One region of the Aciduricibacillus chroicocephali genome, then DNA from elsewhere that is predicted to be linked to it. Evidence: riboswitches for the same ligand, from Rfam matches in the RefSeq annotation. Region 1 holds a riboswitch; each other region holds the start of a gene.
What was found. Region 1 has a riboswitch for thiamine pyrophosphate ahead of thiW (energy coupling factor transporter S component ThiW). Riboswitches for the same ligand answer to the same signal wherever they lie in the genome.

Region 1 (4,946 bases):
TGCTGAAGTATGAACCTCATCATCGGCAAAGTCGCTTCGCATCAGGCGGCTTTCCCCTCTATCAGAACCGCTTGCACTTCCAAAAAGAGCAAAACAAATTCCATCAAATATAGTTGTTTTGCCCGCTCCTGTATTACCTGAGATAACATAAAGTCTGTTATCCCCAAGCTCTCGAAAATCAATTATTTCTGTATTTTTATACGGCCCGAATGCCGTCAGTTTCAATGTTAATGGTCTCATTTCGATTCAGCCCCCGCCTTGCGTACCATAACCGTTTCTCTTTCTTCATGAAGCCACTCATCGAGAATCTCTTTAAATAGATCCACAGTTCTGTCTGAAGGTTCATTTCCTTGCACTTCCTTATAAAAAGCTTCGAATCTCTCCATATCGGACATTTCGCTTCTTTTCTTAGCTGAGACCGTTTTGTCACCATTTGCCGAAGTGCTTAAATTGACTCTTTCAACATGCAAACAATTTGGATAGACAGAGCGAATCCTTTCCATTGGTGAAAGAATTGGCATTTCATCAAGCAGTCTGACAAAAACGTAGTCATCACAAATTGGTTGTTTCAGCAGATCATCCATTTTAGCTTCAACAATACGCAGATCACGGCGCGCTTCAAGCAATCTCTTTTCGACTTCTGTGTTTCCATCACCATCAATTTCAACAACGTAATAGCCTTTTTTATGTGTAGCTTCGGATGCTGAGTATTTAAGTATTGAGCCTGCATATCGAATTGTTTCATTTAATACATGATGTGCTTGGTGCAGGTGGCCGAGAGCCGTATAGTTGAAATCAACAAAATGGTGAGCACTTACATGCTCAGCTCCGCCTACAGAAAGGGGACGTTCTGAATCACTAGTATTTTCTTCCGGCTCTCCATGTGGCGTTACAAAAGCATGCCCTACGAAAACATTGCGCGCTTTATCTGACATGGAAGAATAAATCGTCTCACAGATCTTTTTCATTGCATCATCATGAGTACGAATTTCTTCATCTTCAAAGGCAGCTCTGACAACACTAGGATCACAATAAGGAACAAGATGAAAATGAACTTCACCGAATTCGTCCTTCATCACTACTGGCTCTCTCTCTTTTTGGAACTGACCGACGATATGGAAACCATTCTGCTCCATGATTGTACTGCCAAAATGGAGCCTGCTTGGACTGTCATGATTTCCTGCAACGGCAATAACAGGTATTTTCAAATCCAATACAATTTTGTCGAGCACTTCATTCAGAAGTTGCACAGCCTCTGTCGGAGGCACTGCCCTGTCATAGAGGTCACCAGCAATAATAATTGCATCAGGACGTTCATTTGCAGCATCCTCTACGAAACGATCCAATATGTAACGTTGGTCTTCTGTCATATAAAGACCCTGAACAAGTTTGCCAAGATGCCAATCTGCTGTATGAAAAAATTTCATTTGTATTACCTCTCTTTTTTATTAATAGCAAGGAAATTTAGATGAAGTGTTTGAAAGAATTATAATAGATCTAAGGAGGAAATTGCTGAGGATGAATCTATCATAGCAGATACACAAAATCGGAGCAAGCGTTCGTACTATTCTGATTATAGTTTGTTTTTGGTTCATGCCTATGTTATGCTATGGCTGATTAATGAATAAACTATCAAGCTACTAGGGGTGCCCACTATAAAGGCTGAGAGGATACATCCAACCCTTAAGAACCTGATCTGGCTCATACCAGCGGAGGGAAGTAGATGCGGATTTAATTCCGTTCAATTTCGCATACCCTCAAAAGCCGGTTTCAGCTGAAACCGGCTTTTTTATATGAATATGAAAGGATTTTGCCATTTGAAAAGAGTAAATGTAATGGCAGCCCTTGCTGCTCTTATCGCAATCGGTACACTCTGCTCTCAGTTTCTCTGGTTCCCTGCCGGCATTGCAAAAGCATATCCAGTCCAGCATGCAGTGAATGTCATCGCCGCCATCCTGTTCGGCCCCGGTCCTGCTGTTTTGGCAGCTTTCGTAATGGCCCTTGTACGCAATATGCTTGGAATTGGTTCTCTGCTCGCTTTTCCAGGAGGAATGATTGGCGCTTTATTCGCGGGTATCCTGTTCCGATTAAGCGGCCGTCCTTCTTTTGCAGCCATAGGAGAAATTATTGGAACAGGTATTGTTGCCTCATTAGTTGCTATTCCATTCGCGAAATTTTTTATGCATACATCTTTTGGTGTTTTTTTCTTCATGCCATCTTTTCTTATAAGCAGTATTTCTGGAGCGATAATCGGGCTCTTTCTTACTGTCAGACTTCGAAAAAATGTTTTTTCTACAAGTAGACTGACCCAATTCAAAAAGAGGTGAATTTGAATGAAAAACGTAAATTGTACATTAACAATTGCAGGTACTGACCCAACTGGCGGTGCTGGGATTCAAGCAGATTTAAAAACCTTTCAGGAATTAAGAACGTACGGCATGACCGTCATTACTTCTGTTTTGGCTCAGAATACAACTGGTGTACAAAAAGTACTCCACCAGCCAATTGATTTGATTGAAAGTCAGATTAACTCTGTTATCTCTGATATTCCTGTCGATGCTTTCAAAACAGGCATGATTGCCAACCTGGAAATGATGGAACTCCTTGAGAGGAAAATTCCTGAAATCGGTGTTCCCTATGTGATGGACCCTGTAATGGTCGCTACAAGCGGTGATTCATTGATCCATGAAGATGCACGTACTTTCCTCCGTGACAGACTTATGCCCTTCGCTAAAATTGTAACACCAAACATTCCAGAAGCAGAGAGTCTTATAGGCGTTGAAATAAAAACTCTTGATGATATGAAAGATGCAGCGGCAGCAATTGTAAGCCGTTATGGAGCACAATCAGCTCTCGTCAAAGGCGGGCACTTAAATGATCAGGCGGCAGATGTACTGTTTGATGGCAAAACAATGCACACTTTCACTTCCGAAAGAATCAACACGAAAAACACTCACGGTACAGGTTGCACCCTCTCTGCGGCGATAACAGCATATCTTGCAAAAGGCCTTTCACTATATGAGGCGGTAGAACTGTCGAAAAAATATATTACAGAAGCCATTCGTTATTCCTTTAATATCGGTAAAGGCAATGGGCCGACGAATCATTGGGCTCCTCGGATTGAAGGTTGAAGATCATGGAACAGAAAATACTCGATCAAGTACGAGCTCATACACCTCTAATTCATCATCTAACAAATCAAGTCGTAATGAATTTTAGTGCCAATGGCCTTCTCTCTTTTGGAGGCACGCCCATAATGGCGAAGTACATTGAATCTGCACCAGAAATCACAACAAAATCCAATGCTGTCCTGCTCAATATGGGTACGCTAACCCGTATAGACATAGAAACATATGTGAAGACAGGCCAAACTGCAAATGAATTAGGGATACCTGTAGTCTTTGATCCCGTTGGAATTGCTGGTTCAGTATTCAATAAAGAAGCAGGAAAAACAATACTAGATAATGTAAAAATGGATGTTATTAAAGGCAATGCCGGAGAGATGGCATATCTTGCCGATATTCCTTGGCAAACACGCGGAGTAGATGCTATTGGCAGTGGCGATGCGGAAAAAGTAGCACTTACTGTTGCCAAGAAATATGGAACAGCAGCAGTTGTAACTGGAGAGATCGACTATATTGCTGTGGGGAAAGATACTTTTAAGAACCGTACAGGCCACCCTCTTTTGGAAAAAATAACGGGCGGTGGTTGTCTGTTAGGTTCCATTATTGCAGCCTGCCTTACTGTTAAAGCAGATACAATTAAAAAAATTGGCACTGCTGTTGCTTTTTACGGTTTGGCAGCTCAACATGCTGCAAATCACCCTCAAGTGCATGGTCCCGGTACATTCCTTCCATATTTTATAGACGCACTTTCATATGATATTCTTGATATGAAGGAGGGATTCTCTAATGATATTTGACAGAAAACAGCTCCGCAAATATTTTGTCATGGGAAGCCAGAACTGTGTACGGGCACCAGGCATGTTACTAGAAGAAGCTGCCCGTTCAGGGATTACCGCATTTCAATTCCGCGAAAAAGGTCCTGGTTCAGTTTTTGGTGGTGACAAAATAAGACTTGGCAAAAGATTTCGTGATATATGTAAACGTTATAATATCCCTTTTATTATCAACGACGATATTGAACTCATTGATTTCCTTGAAGCAGATGGCATCCATCTTGGTCAGCAGGATGCAAAAGCTGATGAGATTCGTGCCAAATATCCAGACTTAATTATCGGTCTCTCTGTCTCCAATATGGAAGAAGCGAAATCACCTCAAATTGAATACGCCGACTATCTCGGTGCAGGTCCTGTATTCTGGACTGCGACAAAGGTAGATGCAAAGCAGGCAACAGGTGTTGAATGGATCGAGCAGCTCCGCGTCCTTTATCCTGACAAACCGATTGTCGGTATCGGTGGTATTAAGCCGGAGAATGCCCAGTCCGTTCTTGAGGCCGGCGCAGACGGTGTTGCTATCATCTCAGCGATTACCCGCTCTAAAAATGTACAAGAAACCATTGATCAACTCTAAAAATAAATTAATCCCTCACTCCAATTGGAATGAGGGGTTTATTTATTTACGCTTCTTTTTGTCCACGTTAAATACACTTTCCTCTGCAAATTCTACTGTGTCACCGTTACGATCATGTTTATTCTTATTATTCTGCTTACCCTTATCTTTGTTACGGTTCTTGTTCTGTTCAGACATTATTTCACCCCTTTTACTGTATTTTGTCCCTCTTACTCCTTCTTCATCCTCATGCATGATTTTTTTCTCAATTGAACATGATAAGAATGCATTTCATGACAGAAAGGGGTCATACAAATGGGTGAACCAACACAATTTAGAGCGGGTCAAAAAGCTCCTAAAAATGGGCTCTATGTAGAAATCGGAGAGACTGGCACAAGCGTACAAAATCCGCAAATGTTGAAGATGGAGACAGGT
Region 2 (4,946 bases), 920 kb from region 1:
TGGTTCACATACATTCCTGTTACAGCATCTGTCTTTCCAGAAACAAGTGCCGGCATTAAATCAAAACCAACATCCGTCATTTTAACTTTAGCCGGATCCCCTCCGTCTTTTTTGACCATCGTTTCAATCATTTTTTCTGCTACAGGAATACCAGAATAGCCAACATTTTTTCCTTCCAGATCTTTTGGTGACTTGATTTTTGTTTTAGTCTCATATACGAGGCGGTTAAGTGGTGAACGAACAACAGCTGCAACTGCTTTTACTGGAATGTCTTCATTGGCACGGGCCATGATGACATCCGGCTGATAATACATTCCCATCGTCACTTTCCCAGAAGCCGCGAGACTGAGCGGGTCTGTCGGATTCGCAGGAAATTCAAATTCTACATCAAGTCCTTCATCTTTGAAATAACCTTTCTCTTTGGCTGCATACAAATAGCTATGTACAGCATTGGGATACCAATCCAGCATGACGGTAATCTTTTTCAAACGCTCATCTGATTTCCCTCTTGCATGATCTTTTTCAGTTTCATCTTTCGCACCACATCCAGCAATCAATAATAATGTAAAAATAGCAATAAACGATATCAACAATTTTTTCATTCGTATTTCCTCCATTTCAATATGTAACTTTCAAGTACCAAAACAATTGCAAATAGCAACAGGCCTGCGAGTGACAATACGATGATTGGTGCAAAGACCCCTGCTCCATCAAACTGTGTCATCATTCTTCTGCTGAAGTATCCGAGTCCTTCCTGTGCACCGAGCCATTCACCGATTGCCGCTCCGATAACTGCCATTGGAACAGCAACTTTTAATCCGGAAAAGAAGCTGGGCAGTGAGGCAGGAACTTGTAATTTGAAAAAGATGTCTCGCCGATTAGCTCCCATTGTATGCATCAGTTCTGTCAATTCTCTACTTGTTGCACGAATCCCATCAAATGAAGAAATGACAATTGGGAAAAAGGTGATCAGCACAGTCACAAGTACTCTGCTCCAGATTGTATAGCCGAACCAAAGCACAAAGACTGGGGCAATGGCTATAATTGGTATCGTCTGGGTTGCGACCAAAACAGGATAAAGTGCCTGCTCTATCATTTGGCTTACTGTCATTAGAATCGCTAATAGAATACCAAGTACAATCGAAATCATAAGGCCGATGAAAACGACAAGCATTGTAGCCGGCAAATGTTCCAGGAGCAGCACATCTTTTAGCTCCCAAATCTTATTGACTATGCCTGTCGGTGTTGGCAAAATGAATTGCATGTCAATCGAACGGGCAACGATTTCCCAGATGATCAGGAGGATGATAATAAATATTACCGGTGCAATCCGTCTCATTTTAGAGCCTGCTTTCTGAACCGTTCAATGAGCGATTCTTTCAAATGCAGAACAGCCGGTAGATCTTCATCTTTGCGCCTTCGCGGCCGATCGAGCGGTACCTCAATCTCTGTAAGCATTTTAGCCGGCGTCTCTTCCAGCACAAGAATCCGGTCTGATAGAAATACTGCTTCACTTATATCATGAGTGATGAACAAAACAGTCTTCTTATCACGCTCCCAGCGCTCCAAAAGCCATTCCTGCATGAAAAGTTTTGTAAGTGCATCAAGAGCGGAAAAAGGCTCATCAAGCAACAGTAATTCAGACCCAGCAAGCGTTGCTCTTAAAAAGGATACACGCTGACGCATACCACCAGAAAGTTCACCCGGATATTTCTTCGCATAGCCGTCAAGTCCAAATGCATCAAGCATTTCTGTAATTTCATCGCTATGAATTTCTGTTCTATTCAACTCCAGGGGCAGCCTTACATTCTCATATACTGTCCGCCATGGCATAAGGAGGTCCCGTTGTGGCATATAACCTACTTTTCCATGCCGATTCTCCCTCATTTCTCCGTTTAGTTGGATTACACCGGAATCCACCTTTTCCAAACCTGTAATTAATCTGAAAATAGTTGACTTGCCCGAACCACTCGCACCAATCAGACTTACGAACTCACCCTTTTTAATCGATAGATCAACCCCTTTCAATATCTCTTTATTTCCATAACTGAAACTGACATTTTCAAACTCTAAAGCCTTTTCACTCATTTCCTTTCACACCCTTTCTTCAAGTGATCAATCCGTCTAACATAAAAAAGCACCGCTTCCAGTAATACGGGAAGCGGTGCTTTTTAGACACACATACAGAATATACACTGCTGGTCATGACCATGCAGAGATCTTCTTCACCGCTTCCTTACGCTAGTTCGAACTAGATCAAGTTCAAGGGTCAAGGCCACGCCTCTCTCAGCTCGCAATTGAGCACCCCTAGTGGTGATAAAATTATTGAATTTTCAGCATACTTAATGACAGTATGTCATGATTTAAGAAATAAAGCAAGTCAACTTCAGCAAGTAAAAAAGCCCCGGAGTATGTCCGGAGCTTACAAAAATTAGAATTTGCTGTTGAATACTTTAACAGCAGCATCGATATCTGCTTCGAAGCCCATTTCCTTCAAAGTTTCACCAATGAGGCGGATTGCTTCAGCAAGCATTTCTTTTGTTGTATTACCCATATGCCCGATACGGAAAGCCTTGCCGCTCAAATGTGCAAGTGCACCGGAAACGACAACTTTCTTGTCAGCAAGCTTCTGACGGAATTCTGCATCATTGACACCTTCAGGATAAAGTGCGCAAGTAAGCGTATCAGCAGCAGCACCTTCAACTGCTAGTGCCTTCATGCCGTATACCGCAAGTGCAGCTTGTACACCTTCACGGAATTGACGATGACGACGGTAACGCTGCTCAAGTCCTTCTTCAAGAACAAGACGCATGCCTTCGTTATAAGCATAGACAAGGTTTACTGCAGGTGTTGCGAAATATTTAGTAGGGTCATGCATGATCGGAATCCAGCGTTTGATATCAATGTAATAACCAGGAACGCGTTCCATTGCATCACGAGCTGCTAGAGCTGTTTTGCTGAATGATACAATCGCAAGACCTGGTGGTACACCGATAGCCTTCTGGGATCCTGTAAGAACTACATCAAGTGTCCATTCAGGGTTGTTGCAATATGCTTTGCCCATGTCTTCTTCCATTGCCGCAGTCGCGCAAACGCCATCAACGATTGCAAGCGCGCCATGCTGCTTGATCATAGGAACAAGAACATCAAGATCAGCTGCAACACCAGTAGATGTATCAGCGTGAGTTACAGTAACAGCTCTGTACGTGTTGTTTGCAAGACGTGCTGCAACCATGTTCGGGTCAACCTGATGGCCCCATTCTGCTTCAACAACGTCAAAAGGAATGCCATAAGCTGCGGCAACATCCTTGAATCTGTCACCGAAGAAGCCTTGGCTGATGATTAGAATTCTCTCACCAGGCTTGACTGTATTCGCAAGTGCCATTTCCATCCCTAGTGTTCCGGAAGCAGCAAAGACGATTACTTCGCCCTCTGTGTTATTGAACATTTCACGTGTTTTCGCAACTGAATCTTTGTAGATTTTTGCGAAACGCGGATCTGTATGGCTCCATGTTTCCTGAGACATTGCATCGTAGATAGAGTCGACAACAGGCGTTGGGCCTGGGATCAACAGCATTTCTTCATTACGCATGAACTTTTCCCCTCCTGAAAGGTATTATGTAATTTGTTCAAATTAACTATACTACATTTTAACTCTTTTTCCCCCTGATTCGCAATTTTCGAATTCTTAATCTTTTTCTATAGTCATATTGATTTATTTTAACGTTTTATGCATTCAGTTTGACAAAAAAATGACAAATTTCAACAAAACATCTTGATTTTATATGTAATTGGACGGATACTAATATAGGTTATATATACCATTTATCAAAAAATAAGGAGGTCTATACTAACATGCGCCAGAGAAATACTTTTCAGCGCAATCTCGTTTTCATGCTGGGCATATCGATTTCTGTGCTAGTCATCCTGATCATGCTGTTCAATTACTGGAACGCTCGCAAGGATCTTGTCCAGAAGAATGAAGAGACCGAACAGCTGGTAGAGGAGAATATACTCAATGCCATTAACAGTTCGGATGCTGCTTATAGCATTATTGAAAAGTCGCTTGGCGAGAAGATGGAACAATACACGAAGGTCCTTATAAACAAATACAAAAAGAACCCGAATATCGATTCATGGAATCTTGCTGATTATAAGAAGCAATTCGATGGGTTTGATATTTTCGTCTTGAATAAGGATCTTGTCATTACCCACTCATCCCGCAAAGCTGACCTTGGTCTCGACTTTAAGGAATTCGGGATTACCGATTTGCTCATGGGCCGTTTGAACAGCGGCAAATTCGAAACAGATCGAATGGAAATCTCCGAAGCGACAAAGCAAGCGAATAAATTCAGCTATATGGCGACACCTGATAAGAAGTATTTAATTGAATTAGGTGCCACATCTGAACAATTCGACAGTCTCATTAAAGATCTGGACATGACACAACTTGCTTCCAATCTGGAAAAGGCACATGATTACGTGGACAATATCGACATTTATACAGTCCAAGCTGATAAAATGCCAGAACAGTCAATCACAGATCAGAACAATAAAGGTGAATCCATCAAGATTAGCAAAAAGTCAGCCAAGATTGGTGCCGAGGCAATCAAGAGTGGAAATTCGATCGAAAAAGAAGCAAAAGAAAATGGAAAAGAATTTAAATACCATTACATACCTGCTTTGAAAAAGGATGAAAACGGCGACACACTTTATAAACAATCACGCCTGCTTGTTATCAAGTATGATGAGTCCTATTTCAAAGGCCTTCTTATGAAGAAAAACATTTATTCCATTATTATCGTCATCGTTTCAGTCATTTTATCAATTGTATTATCCATTATAATTAGCCGCAGAATCTCCAAGCCAGTTGAGGCATTTGGTGAAGTAATTGATCGGACTTCGAGACTTGAATTTACGGATAATGAACATTTAACACAACTCAA
Region 3 (4,946 bases), 120 kb from region 1:
GAAAGCATGAATCCGTCTCGGGGACCAGATCCAATCCTTGCGGCGTTGTTCATGCCTCCTCCGACTCCCATAAGAGCCATACTGCAAAGCATTATTACAACATCAACGATAAGATTCCCGCCTTTTGGAAGAAAGTTCAGCCAAAGCCACAAATCAACAGCCCAGCCTACAAGAAATACATTAAGGAAAGTGCCAATATTGATATAACGCCTGTCAAGAATAAGTGTTATGAATATAAGACCAATCCCTATGATAATGGACCATGTTCCGATTGAGAGGCCAAACTTTTCATAAAGCCCGACATGCAGAACTTCCCAAGGATGAATGCCGAGATATTGAATCTGAACGGCTTGCGCGATGCCCAGACTGAACAGAATCAGCCCTAACATGAAGAAACCGAGTCGTTTTGCCAATAGCATGCACATAACCCTACTTTCTGAAACTTACTCCTATAAGAATATCACATTCAGCAAAGGATTATTTCAGAAATTCTCCAGCATATGTCACTTACTCTACCAATAAATTTCACTTCCTTTGGCGACAAATTGCTCAGCCATTTCCTGCATTCCCTGCTCCATCTCTTTCTGTTTTTTCATATCCTTACGCAAATTATGTGAAATTTTCATGGAGCAGAACTTCGGACCGCACATGGAGCAAAAATGAGCGACTTTTGCAGCCTCCGCAGGCAGCGTCTCATCATGGTAGCTGAGTGCCCGCTCCGGATCAAGAGACAGATTAAACTGGTCGTGCCATCGGAATTCGAACCTCGCTTTAGAAAGAGCATCATCTCGAACTTGCGCTCCAGGATGACCCTTTGCAAGATCAGCCGCATGTGCTGCAATCTTATACGCAATGACCCCTTCCCTCACATCATTCTTATTAGGCAGTCCAAGGTGCTCCTTTGGTGTCACATAGCAAAGCATCGCCGTTCCATACATAGCGATTGTAGCCGCCCCAATTGCCGAAGTTATGTGATCATACCCTGGAGCAATATCAGTTGCCAATGGCCCAAGCGTATAAAACGGTGCTTCCTGACAAATCTCCATCTCTTTATCAACATTCTCTTTTATCTTATGGAGCGGAATATGGCCAGGCCCCTCAATCATCACTTGTACATCATGTTTCCACGCAATCTTTGTCAGTTCTCCCAATGTGTCAAGCTCTGCAAATTGCGCCTCATCATTCGCATCAGCGATTGAACCTGGGCGCAAGCCATCCCCAAGAGAGACGGAAATATCATATTGATTCAAAATTTTGCAGATGTCTTCAAAATGCTCGTAAAGGAAATTTTCCTCATGATGGGCAAGGCACCACTGAGCTAGAATTGAACCGCCTCTTGATACAATGCCTGTCGTTCTGCCGACTGTCATCGGAACATAACGGAGGAGCACTCCAGCATGGATCGTGAAGTAATCCACGCCCTGTTCTGCCTGCTCTATCAACGTGTCACGGTAGACTTCCCAAGTGAGATCTTCCGCAATTCCATTCACTTTTTCCAGTGCCTGATAAATTGGAACTGTCCCGACTGGAACAGGTGAGTTGCGAATAATGAATTCCCGTGTCGCATGAATATTTTTGCCAGTAGAGAGATCCATAATATTGTCCGCTCCCCAATGTGTGGCCCATGTCATTTTCTCTACTTCTTCTTCAATAGATGAACTGACAGCGGAGTTTCCGATATTGGCATTAATCTTCACGTGGAAACGTTTGCCGATGATCATCGGCTCGCTCTCCGGATGATTAATATTGCATGGAATAATAGCTCGACCTGCCGCTACTTCCTCCCTGACAATTTCAGGATCAAGCTGCTCACGAATAGCGATGAATTCCATCTCTGGGGTAATGATTCCTTTCCTTGCATAATGCATTTGCGTAACATTTCTGCCCGCTTTTGCCCGGCGCGGACGATGCTTGAACTCATTCTGGAAAAAGACGACTTCCTTCCCGCCATTATCCTCAGGTCTCACTTTCCGCCCTTCATACAGCTCTGTGTCTCCGCGTTCTTCAATCCATTTTTCACGCTGTCTGCTTATTCCTTTATGTATGTCGATAACAGCCTCGTCATCTGTATACGGACCACTTGTATCATAGACACGGATCGGTGCGTTCTTCATTGTCATGTAATCCGTCACTGTATCTGAAAGTGAGATTTCCCGGAACGGCACTCGAATATCCTCTCGGCTTCCTTTTACATATACTTTCCGGCTATTCGGAAACTGCTTCCTGAATTCGATCTTTTCTTCATTTACCTGGTTCATCGTCTAATCCCTCCAAATATGAGAATCGTTGATTGAACCTGATCTGATGGAAAATAAAACAGGTTCCATTGACGAATCAACGGAACCTGTGGAAATATACACTTTATGGCATGCAAAATCGATAAATGTCCCCTTAAGAAAGACACCATTGGCAATACCGTGCTCCACTTCCCTACGCTAGTACAAACTAGATCAGGTTCCAAGAGTTGAGACATTTCAAACGCTATGTCCCTCTCAGCCCGGCTCACGGGCACCCCCAGCAGAATGTTTATCATTCAGTTAGCTCTACCATAGCATAGATTATACATCAGGTAAATGAAATTCAGGAAAAATCATACAAAAAGAGAGCCTGTAATAAATCCAAGCTCCCAATTCATTAATTATGAACGGATCTGGCCTTCGCCAAATACGTAATATTTAGTGGATGTCAAAGCAGGAAGACCCATTGGTCCGCGAGCATGAAGCTTCTGTGTACTGATGCCGATTTCCGCTCCATAACCGAATTCCGAACCATCAGTGAAACGTGTGGACGCATTATGATATACAGTAGTCGCATCAACACTGCTCATAAATTTCTCAGCATTTTCCTGATTGTTCGTAATGATTCCTTCTGAATGCTTCGTGCCATATTTGTTAATATGTTCGATCGCTTCTTCAACATCGAAAACTGTTTTGACGGAAAGCTCCATATCCAGATATTCTGTGCCCCAATCCTCTTCAGTCGCAACGATTGCTTCCGGGAAGACAGAATGTGCCGCTTCATCTGCATGAACCTGTACACCATGAGATTTCAAGGCGTTCAAAAGTTTAGCGCCATGTTCCTTGACCCAATCTTTATGAATGACGAGACCTTCAATCGCGTTACAAACAGATGGACGCTGTGTTTTTGCATTAATGGCAACATTTTCAGCCATTTCATATTCAGCAGTTTCATCAATATAAAGATGACAGTTACCTGCTCCTGTTTCCAATACTGGAACAGTCGCTTCACGAACAACAAGGTCGATAAGGTTCTTACCACCACGCGGAATGAGCACATCAAGATATTCCTTCATGTCGAATAGTTCCTTAGCTGTTTCGCGAGACGTATCTTCAATGAGCTGAACTGAATCTACAGGGATGGATGTCTCAGCTAATGCTGTCTGAATCGATTTCACAAGTGCCATATTGGAATACTTTGCAGAGGAACTACCGCGCAAAATGACCGCGTTTCCTGTTTTCAGGCAAAGTGTTGCTGCATCGACTGTTACATTTGGGCGTGCTTCATAAATCATACCAACAACACCGAGCGGCACACGCTTTTTAAAAATACGCAGTCCATTTTCTTTCTCAATGGATTCCAAAGTTTCTCCAATAGGATCTTCGAGTTGAATCAAGAGACGAACAGCTTCGGCGATATCCGCAATACGCTTCTCATCAAGCATGATTCGATCAAGCGTTGACGTTGGAAGGCCTTTTTCTTCTCCCGAAATCAAATCTTTCTTATTCTCTTCAATAATTGCAGCCTGATCTTTGATCAACTGGTCAGCAATCTTGGCAAGTGCTTCATTTTTTTCTTCTGTCGTTTTGCCATTCAGAATAAAGCTTGCGCGTTTACCTAGCGCACCTTTTTCCCTGACTTCATTCGTTTGCACATTTGTCATAATGAATATTCCCCCTTCTGATTAGTGAATCGCTTGCACCCATTCATCCCTATGAATGACTTCGATCAGATGCAGAACAAGCTCATCTGTCCGCTTGCCCATCGCCTGAGTCAGTTCTTCGGAAGAGCATCGGACCTCACCTCGGCCAAGAAGACCGCTCTTACCGTAGACATCGACTATATCACCCTTCTCAAAAGTTCCTTTGAAATCATAGATTCCAGCCGGCAGAAGACTACTTCCCTTGTCAAGAAGTGCTCGTTCCGCACCGTCATCGATATAGATTTTTCCGGACACATCCGAGTGGATCCAAATCCATTGTTTCGTATTGTTAACTGGAATCAGGACGTTCTGCCCGACATACGTACCGTCCCCGTTGCCCTTGAGAATATCAAGAAGTTTGTCCTCACCTTTTCCACTACCAATAAAGGCCTTAACACCGAGAGCCAATGCCGTCTTGGCAGCAAACAGTTTCGATTTCATTCCCCCGGTACCAACACTAGAACCTTCACTTGTGGCCATTTGAAGAAGTTCATCCGTCACTTCCGGTATATAATCGAACTTCTTCGCATCCGGATCCTTTGATGGATTGGCACTGTACAAGCCATTTATATCTGTAAGAATCATTAGCTGGTCGGCATGAATTAGCCCACTTACAAGAGCAGAAAGCATGTCATTGTCGCCAAATGTAAGTTCTTCTACAGACACGGTATCATTTTCGTTGATGATCGGCAGGATTCCCCTATCAAGAAGCTCCGATAATGTTGCGTGGGCATTCTTGTATCTCTCACGGTTCGTAAAGTCCGTACGTGTGAGCAGCACTTGAGCTGGTACAATATCGTATTCGGCGAAATGCTGAATATATGACTGGATAAGCAAACTCTGCCCAACTGCGGCTGCCGCCTGCTTTCCTTTAAGAGTGACGGGACGCGAACGATAGCCCAATTTCTTAAAACCTGTAGCGACAGCTCCAGACGAAACAATCGCCACATCGTGTCCTGCTTTCTTCAAATTGGCGATCGCATGGATATGATCCTGGAATTTCTCC
Region 4 (4,946 bases), 1.0 Mb from region 1:
TGATTTCCCGTACCTTCAACACATTAATTCCAAATGATCCAGAACCAACATGGAATGTCACCACTTCTAATTCATTTGTACCGCTCTCCAACAAAATATCATTTTGCATAAAATCTCCTCCAAATCACGGTATACGCACATTCCTGCGCTTAACAGGTGATAATACACCTAGTATAACAGGTAATTTTTCCTATTTCCATAGCGACTGCAATGATTGTATCTGTTGATGTTTTATTATCGGCAGATTGAGCCCGCTTTGTAAGCTGTCTGCAAATAATATTCAGCTGCAAACACAGTTCGTTACTACATTTGCTGGTTTCCGACTTTTCTTTTGAGGATAAAGCTTTATTTTGTTGAATATTGCCCAGGAAATAATCGAATGCTGAATTCCTCTGCCACTATTCGACTGGCAGGAGTCATATCTGTCCTAATCGATGTAAACGGACCATATTGTTCACATTGATACAAGTGCTTAGGAACAAGCATTTTTCTAACAGTCCCACCTATGTATTATTAATATATAAGCATAACGACAACCTTTACTTGCTGAACGACTAACACCCTAACAAATTTTAGGGAAAAAGATTGGGATAGTAACTTAAAACAGGTGGAATTTTTGGTTAATTATCCTTATTATTAAAATATATTATTTTTTTATTTGAGCACTTATTATATTTCATTTTCAAAATCTTCATTACACTATCCTGTACTGAAAGGTGTGGACACCATGAATGATTTGTTCAAAGAGAACGAATTGGAAGTACTTCATGAAATCGGCAAACGATTGAAATCTTTTCGAAAGTCTTGCGGCTTTACACAAGAAATGCTTGCTTCAAAGGCAGGATTTTCTCGCTCCTATTATTCCGACATTGAAACAGGCAAACGGAATATTTCAATATTGAACCTTTGCAAATTGACTATTGCATTGGATATATCCTTAAGCGATCTTTTGCTACCAACTAAAGAATATGCAGCTCAGAATGAGTTGGAAAAAGGACATGTTATAGATCCCTTGAAGCAAGCTTCAGTGGGTAACATACTTCTATAGCTATCATTTTGCTTTATGAATGTCCTGAATGAGTGTTTCACCGCTTTCCTTTAAAAAACAATTCACAGTCTCTAATCGTTCTGCACGGACACGTTATACTTTATTCGTAGCTTACAATGAAATATTTTGACCATAACGCGTCAGCTTACTGAGCTTTTAAAAAAACATACAGGGGCTTGGGGCTGTGCGTTATGGCATTCCTCAACATATACCAGAAACCCGCTACCCCTCATAACGCTTTTTTCTTACGTTTAAGCGAGGCAATTACTATTTCAACACTCCTATTACAGAGATATGCACTTATACAACTCTTCGATGACATGTTTGCCATTACAGAAGAAGCATAATATTTTACCTTGGCTTTTTTGATTTGCTTTTGTTCAGGTTTACAATAAGAACCATGTATAATATATATAATCCTATGAGACTACTGCCATTTCCTAAAAGATGATGCTGTACCCTTGTTTGCCTTTCAACTGCCGATATGGTTTACTGGAATTGAATAGAATCGTGTATATGCGAGGCACTGGGGGAGCATTATTTGCTGAGAAAGAACTTGGTTCTTGACCCTTTGAACCTGATCTAGTTCATACTAGCGTAGGAAAGTGGCTCCAAATCTCAACTGCATCATGACCGTTTCGTATGAAGCGTCAGAGCGTGGCACCTCCAAATGCTGTTGGTCTTTGCCACTCTTCTCCCTTCATCTCCCGCTTTCGCCAATTATGCATGTCACGCATTCTATAACACTCTTTAAAATAATTAAAAGGCGGAGATTTTTTCATGGCGAAATTCAGCGAACGGCTCTGGAAAACAGTTGAACCTGTATGGCGTTCCTATCTTCAGCACCCTTTTGTTAAAGGAATCGGTGATGGATCCCTCGACAAAGAGAAATTCAAGCACTACATGAAACAGGATTACATTTATTTAATTGAATATTCACGCATTTTTGCGCTTGGTGCAGCAAAAGCAAATGATTTGGAAACAATGACAGCGTTTGCAAATCTGCTGCATGGCACACTGACAGTAGAAATGGATCTGCACCGAGAATATGCAGCTGAGCTCGGCATCTCAAACGAAGAGTTGGAAAACACTGAACCGGCAGCTTCAATGACATCTTATACAAGCTATATGCTCAACAAGAGCCAGCTAGGTGGTGTTGAGAATGCAGCTGCTTCAGTTCTCGCTTGTGCTTGGAGCTATCAATTCATAGGTGAATCGCTCGCTGCAATACCAGGAGCAACAGAACATGAATTTTACGGCAAATGGGTTAAAATGTATTCATCCCAGCAATTCAAAGAGCTTACCCTGCAATGTATTGATCTTATTGATAAAATGGCTGAAGGCAAATCTGATTCAGACCTTGCAATCCTTGAGGATATCGTTGTCAAGACAAGCTACTTCGAGTACATGTTCTGGGAAATGGCAGAAAACAAGGAAATGTGGCCGGTTGCAGCTACTGCCGACTATGCAACGACAAGATAGACTTGAATCTTGTAAACAGGCAGCATTCCGGAGGTGCTACGCTTCTGAAAAAAGAACTTCATATTATATCTGATATTATATTTGATGAGCATGACTTCATTGAAACAACGAAAGAAATTCATCCTTTTATCACTGCTGTCCATCTCAGGGTCAAGGCATGGTCGGCACATAAATTGTACACCTTGGTTGAACGCCTCACTGAAAAAGGGATTCCTGGCAATAAGATCTATATCAATGATCGTGTTGATGTAGCAATTGCTGCTGGCACAGGCGGTGTACAGCTCAATTATCGAAGCCTTCCTGTTAGTAAAGTAAGAGAAGCCTTCCCTTCTATCCGTGTCGGGAAGACGATTCACACTATTGATGAAGCAAAATTGGCTGAATCAGAAGGTGCCGACTATATAATGTTCGGCAAAATTTTTGAGGAAGTTGCTTCATTGGATGCACATGAACAAGGTTTCGAAAAACTCAAAGAGCTGTACGAAGCAGTTAACCTCCCAATTATTGCTTATGGTGGTATTACAGCACGCAATATTGAAAGTGTTCTTCCTTACGCTTCTGGCATTGCAGTAGAGTCAAGCACTTGGCAAGCCGTCGACCGGCCTGTTATGATCAAGCAATTTTATAATTTGCTAATGCCTGATTGACCTGTGCCAACTTATAGAATACTTTCAAACTAGATACAAAAGGTGGAAATCGGCATGGCAGACAAAATAACAAATATGAAAAACTCTGATTCTGCAGCGAATGACCGTTATTCGCGGCAGATTCTTTTTTCTCCAATTGGTAAAGCAGGACAAGAGGAAATTGCTCGAAAACATGTCCTAATTATCGGAGTTGGTGCACTTGGCACGTCGAATGCTGAAATCCTGCTGAGGTCCGGAGTTGGCGAAATGACCATTGTCGATCGGGATTATATCGAATTTAGCAATCTTCAACGACAGCAGCTGTTTACAGAGCAGAATGCCATTGACCGAACCCCCAAAACCGTCGCAGCGAAAGAACGCCTTTTGAAAATTAGGTCATCGGCTACCATTCATGCGCATATCATGGATGTGAATCCTGAAACGATTGATTCCCTTACCGAAAACGTTGATTTGATTATTGATGCAACAGACAACTTTGAGACGAGAATGATCATTAATGATATTTCTCAAAAGAAGGGTATTCCTTGGATTTATGGAGCTTGCGTGGCCAGCTATGGAATCAGCATGACGATTATTCCTGGTGAAACACCATGTTTGCATTGTCTTATGGAAACTGTACCGTCAGCAGGTGCTGCAACATGCGATACAGCAGGCATCATCGCACCAGCTGTTCAAATGACTGTTGCTCATCAAAGCGCCGAAGCTTTGAAAATCCTTTCTGGCAACTTGAATGCATTACGCCGCAAACTCATATCATTTGATTTATGGAATAATGAGTATGCACAGGTCGGCGTGAGCAAAGCACGCAAAGAAGACTGCCCTTCCTGCGGCTCCCATCCTTCCTATCCATTTTTACAGTGGGAAAACCAAACGAAGACTGCTGTTCTTTGCGGCCGCAATACTGTACAGATCAGGCCTGGGACCAACCATCCTCCGAATCTTGAAAATTTTAAGGAACAGATTGAGAGACTTGGCATCCCTTATGAAGCCAATCCGTTTCTCATCTCATTCACCGTTGACTCATTCAGGATCGTTCTGTTCAAAGATGGCCGTGCTCTTATCCACGGTACAAAGGATATTAGTAAGGCCAAAACATTGTATCATCGGTTTATCGGGTAATCGCTCAGGGAATAATGATGCAAGCAACCTAGCAACCTTATTTATTTGTCAAGTGTTGCATTTTGGTAACATTTTGTAGAAGATTGCAATGATTCTATTTCAAACTTGGTGATGGATGCTATAATACAAGCGATCCATTTCCTAAGAAGGGTGGGAAAATATGCGTTTCCCAAATCAGCTAAAGAGTCCCCAGTCATTCAGCAGCGAGAAAGGGATTGCCAAATTACCGCTTGTCCTTCTCGTTGCCGCAGTTTTTGTCATTGGATTGGTCGCCTTTCAACTTTTCCATTCTGCTTCATCTGAATATACACAGGGAGAGCAGAAAACCGATAGACTGCAGCAATTGAAGCAGCCTGTTGCAGCGAAGGATAAAGATCAGTCCATAGCCGCTCCGCATGATCGGACAGGCAATAATTCATCTGTACACTCTAAATCTGTATCCCAATCCACTGCAAATGTTTCCGCTGCGGTAGGAAAGGAACAAACTGCAAACGATCCACACAAATCTTCTTCAAGAGCGGATGTTTCCACTGTAGCAAGTAAAGGACAGACTGCTCCTAGGACCGCAGAGGAAAATACCGTCGAAGTAAAACATGGACAAATGCAACTTGTATTACAGCCAGAGGCCGGACAGCACCAGAAGAAAGCAG

Region 2: it holds a riboswitch for thiamine pyrophosphate, as region 1 does, so the genes downstream of both, QR721_RS09905 (ABC transporter ATP-binding protein) here and thiW (energy coupling factor transporter S component ThiW) in region 1, are expected to answer to the same signal.
Region 3: it holds a riboswitch for thiamine pyrophosphate, as region 1 does, so the genes downstream of both, thiC (phosphomethylpyrimidine synthase ThiC) here and thiW (energy coupling factor transporter S component ThiW) in region 1, are expected to answer to the same signal.
Region 4: it holds a riboswitch for thiamine pyrophosphate, as region 1 does, so the genes downstream of both, tenA (thiaminase II) here and thiW (energy coupling factor transporter S component ThiW) in region 1, are expected to answer to the same signal.

What each region holds. Positions count from the first base shown of each region.
Region 1 covers NZ_CP129113.1:963,908-968,853, reverse strand. The annotation lists gene QR721_RS05085 (AAA family ATPase) at 1-240, opposite strand, end outside; gene QR721_RS05080 (exonuclease SbcCD subunit D) at 237-1,427, opposite strand; TPP riboswitch at 1,633-1,735, shown strand; gene thiW (energy coupling factor transporter S component ThiW) at 1,818-2,327, shown strand; gene thiD (bifunctional hydroxymethylpyrimidine kinase/phosphomethylpyrimidine kinase) at 2,334-3,131, shown strand; gene thiM (hydroxyethylthiazole kinase) at 3,137-3,922, shown strand; gene thiE (thiamine phosphate synthase) at 3,912-4,532, shown strand; gene QR721_RS05055 (hypothetical protein) at 4,575-4,709, opposite strand; gene QR721_RS05050 (YjzC family protein) at 4,827-4,946, shown strand, end outside.
Region 2 covers NZ_CP129113.1:1,886,689-1,891,634, forward strand. The annotation lists gene QR721_RS09895 (ABC transporter substrate-binding protein) at 1-602, opposite strand, end outside; gene QR721_RS09900 (ABC transporter permease) at 599-1,339, opposite strand; gene QR721_RS09905 (ABC transporter ATP-binding protein) at 1,336-2,088, opposite strand; TPP riboswitch at 2,217-2,319, opposite strand; gene QR721_RS09910 (pyridoxal-phosphate-dependent aminotransferase family protein) at 2,432-3,592, opposite strand; gene QR721_RS09915 (methyl-accepting chemotaxis protein) at 3,856-4,946, shown strand, end outside.
Region 3 covers NZ_CP129113.1:839,908-844,853, reverse strand. The annotation lists gene QR721_RS04415 (YczE/YyaS/YitT family protein) at 1-419, opposite strand, end outside; gene thiC (phosphomethylpyrimidine synthase ThiC) at 513-2,258, opposite strand; TPP riboswitch at 2,411-2,526, opposite strand; gene QR721_RS04405 (glutamate-5-semialdehyde dehydrogenase) at 2,639-3,901, opposite strand; gene proB (glutamate 5-kinase) at 3,923-4,946, opposite strand, start outside.
Region 4 covers NZ_CP129113.1:1,963,665-1,968,610, forward strand. The annotation lists gene QR721_RS10250 (chemotaxis protein) at 1-109, opposite strand, end outside; gene QR721_RS10255 (helix-turn-helix domain-containing protein) at 728-1,048, shown strand; TPP riboswitch at 1,567-1,669, shown strand; gene tenA (thiaminase II) at 1,829-2,530, shown strand; gene QR721_RS10265 (thiamine phosphate synthase) at 2,533-3,177, shown strand; gene QR721_RS10270 (thiazole biosynthesis adenylyltransferase ThiF) at 3,232-4,296, shown strand; gene QR721_RS10275 (trypsin-like peptidase domain-containing protein) at 4,457-4,946, shown strand, end outside.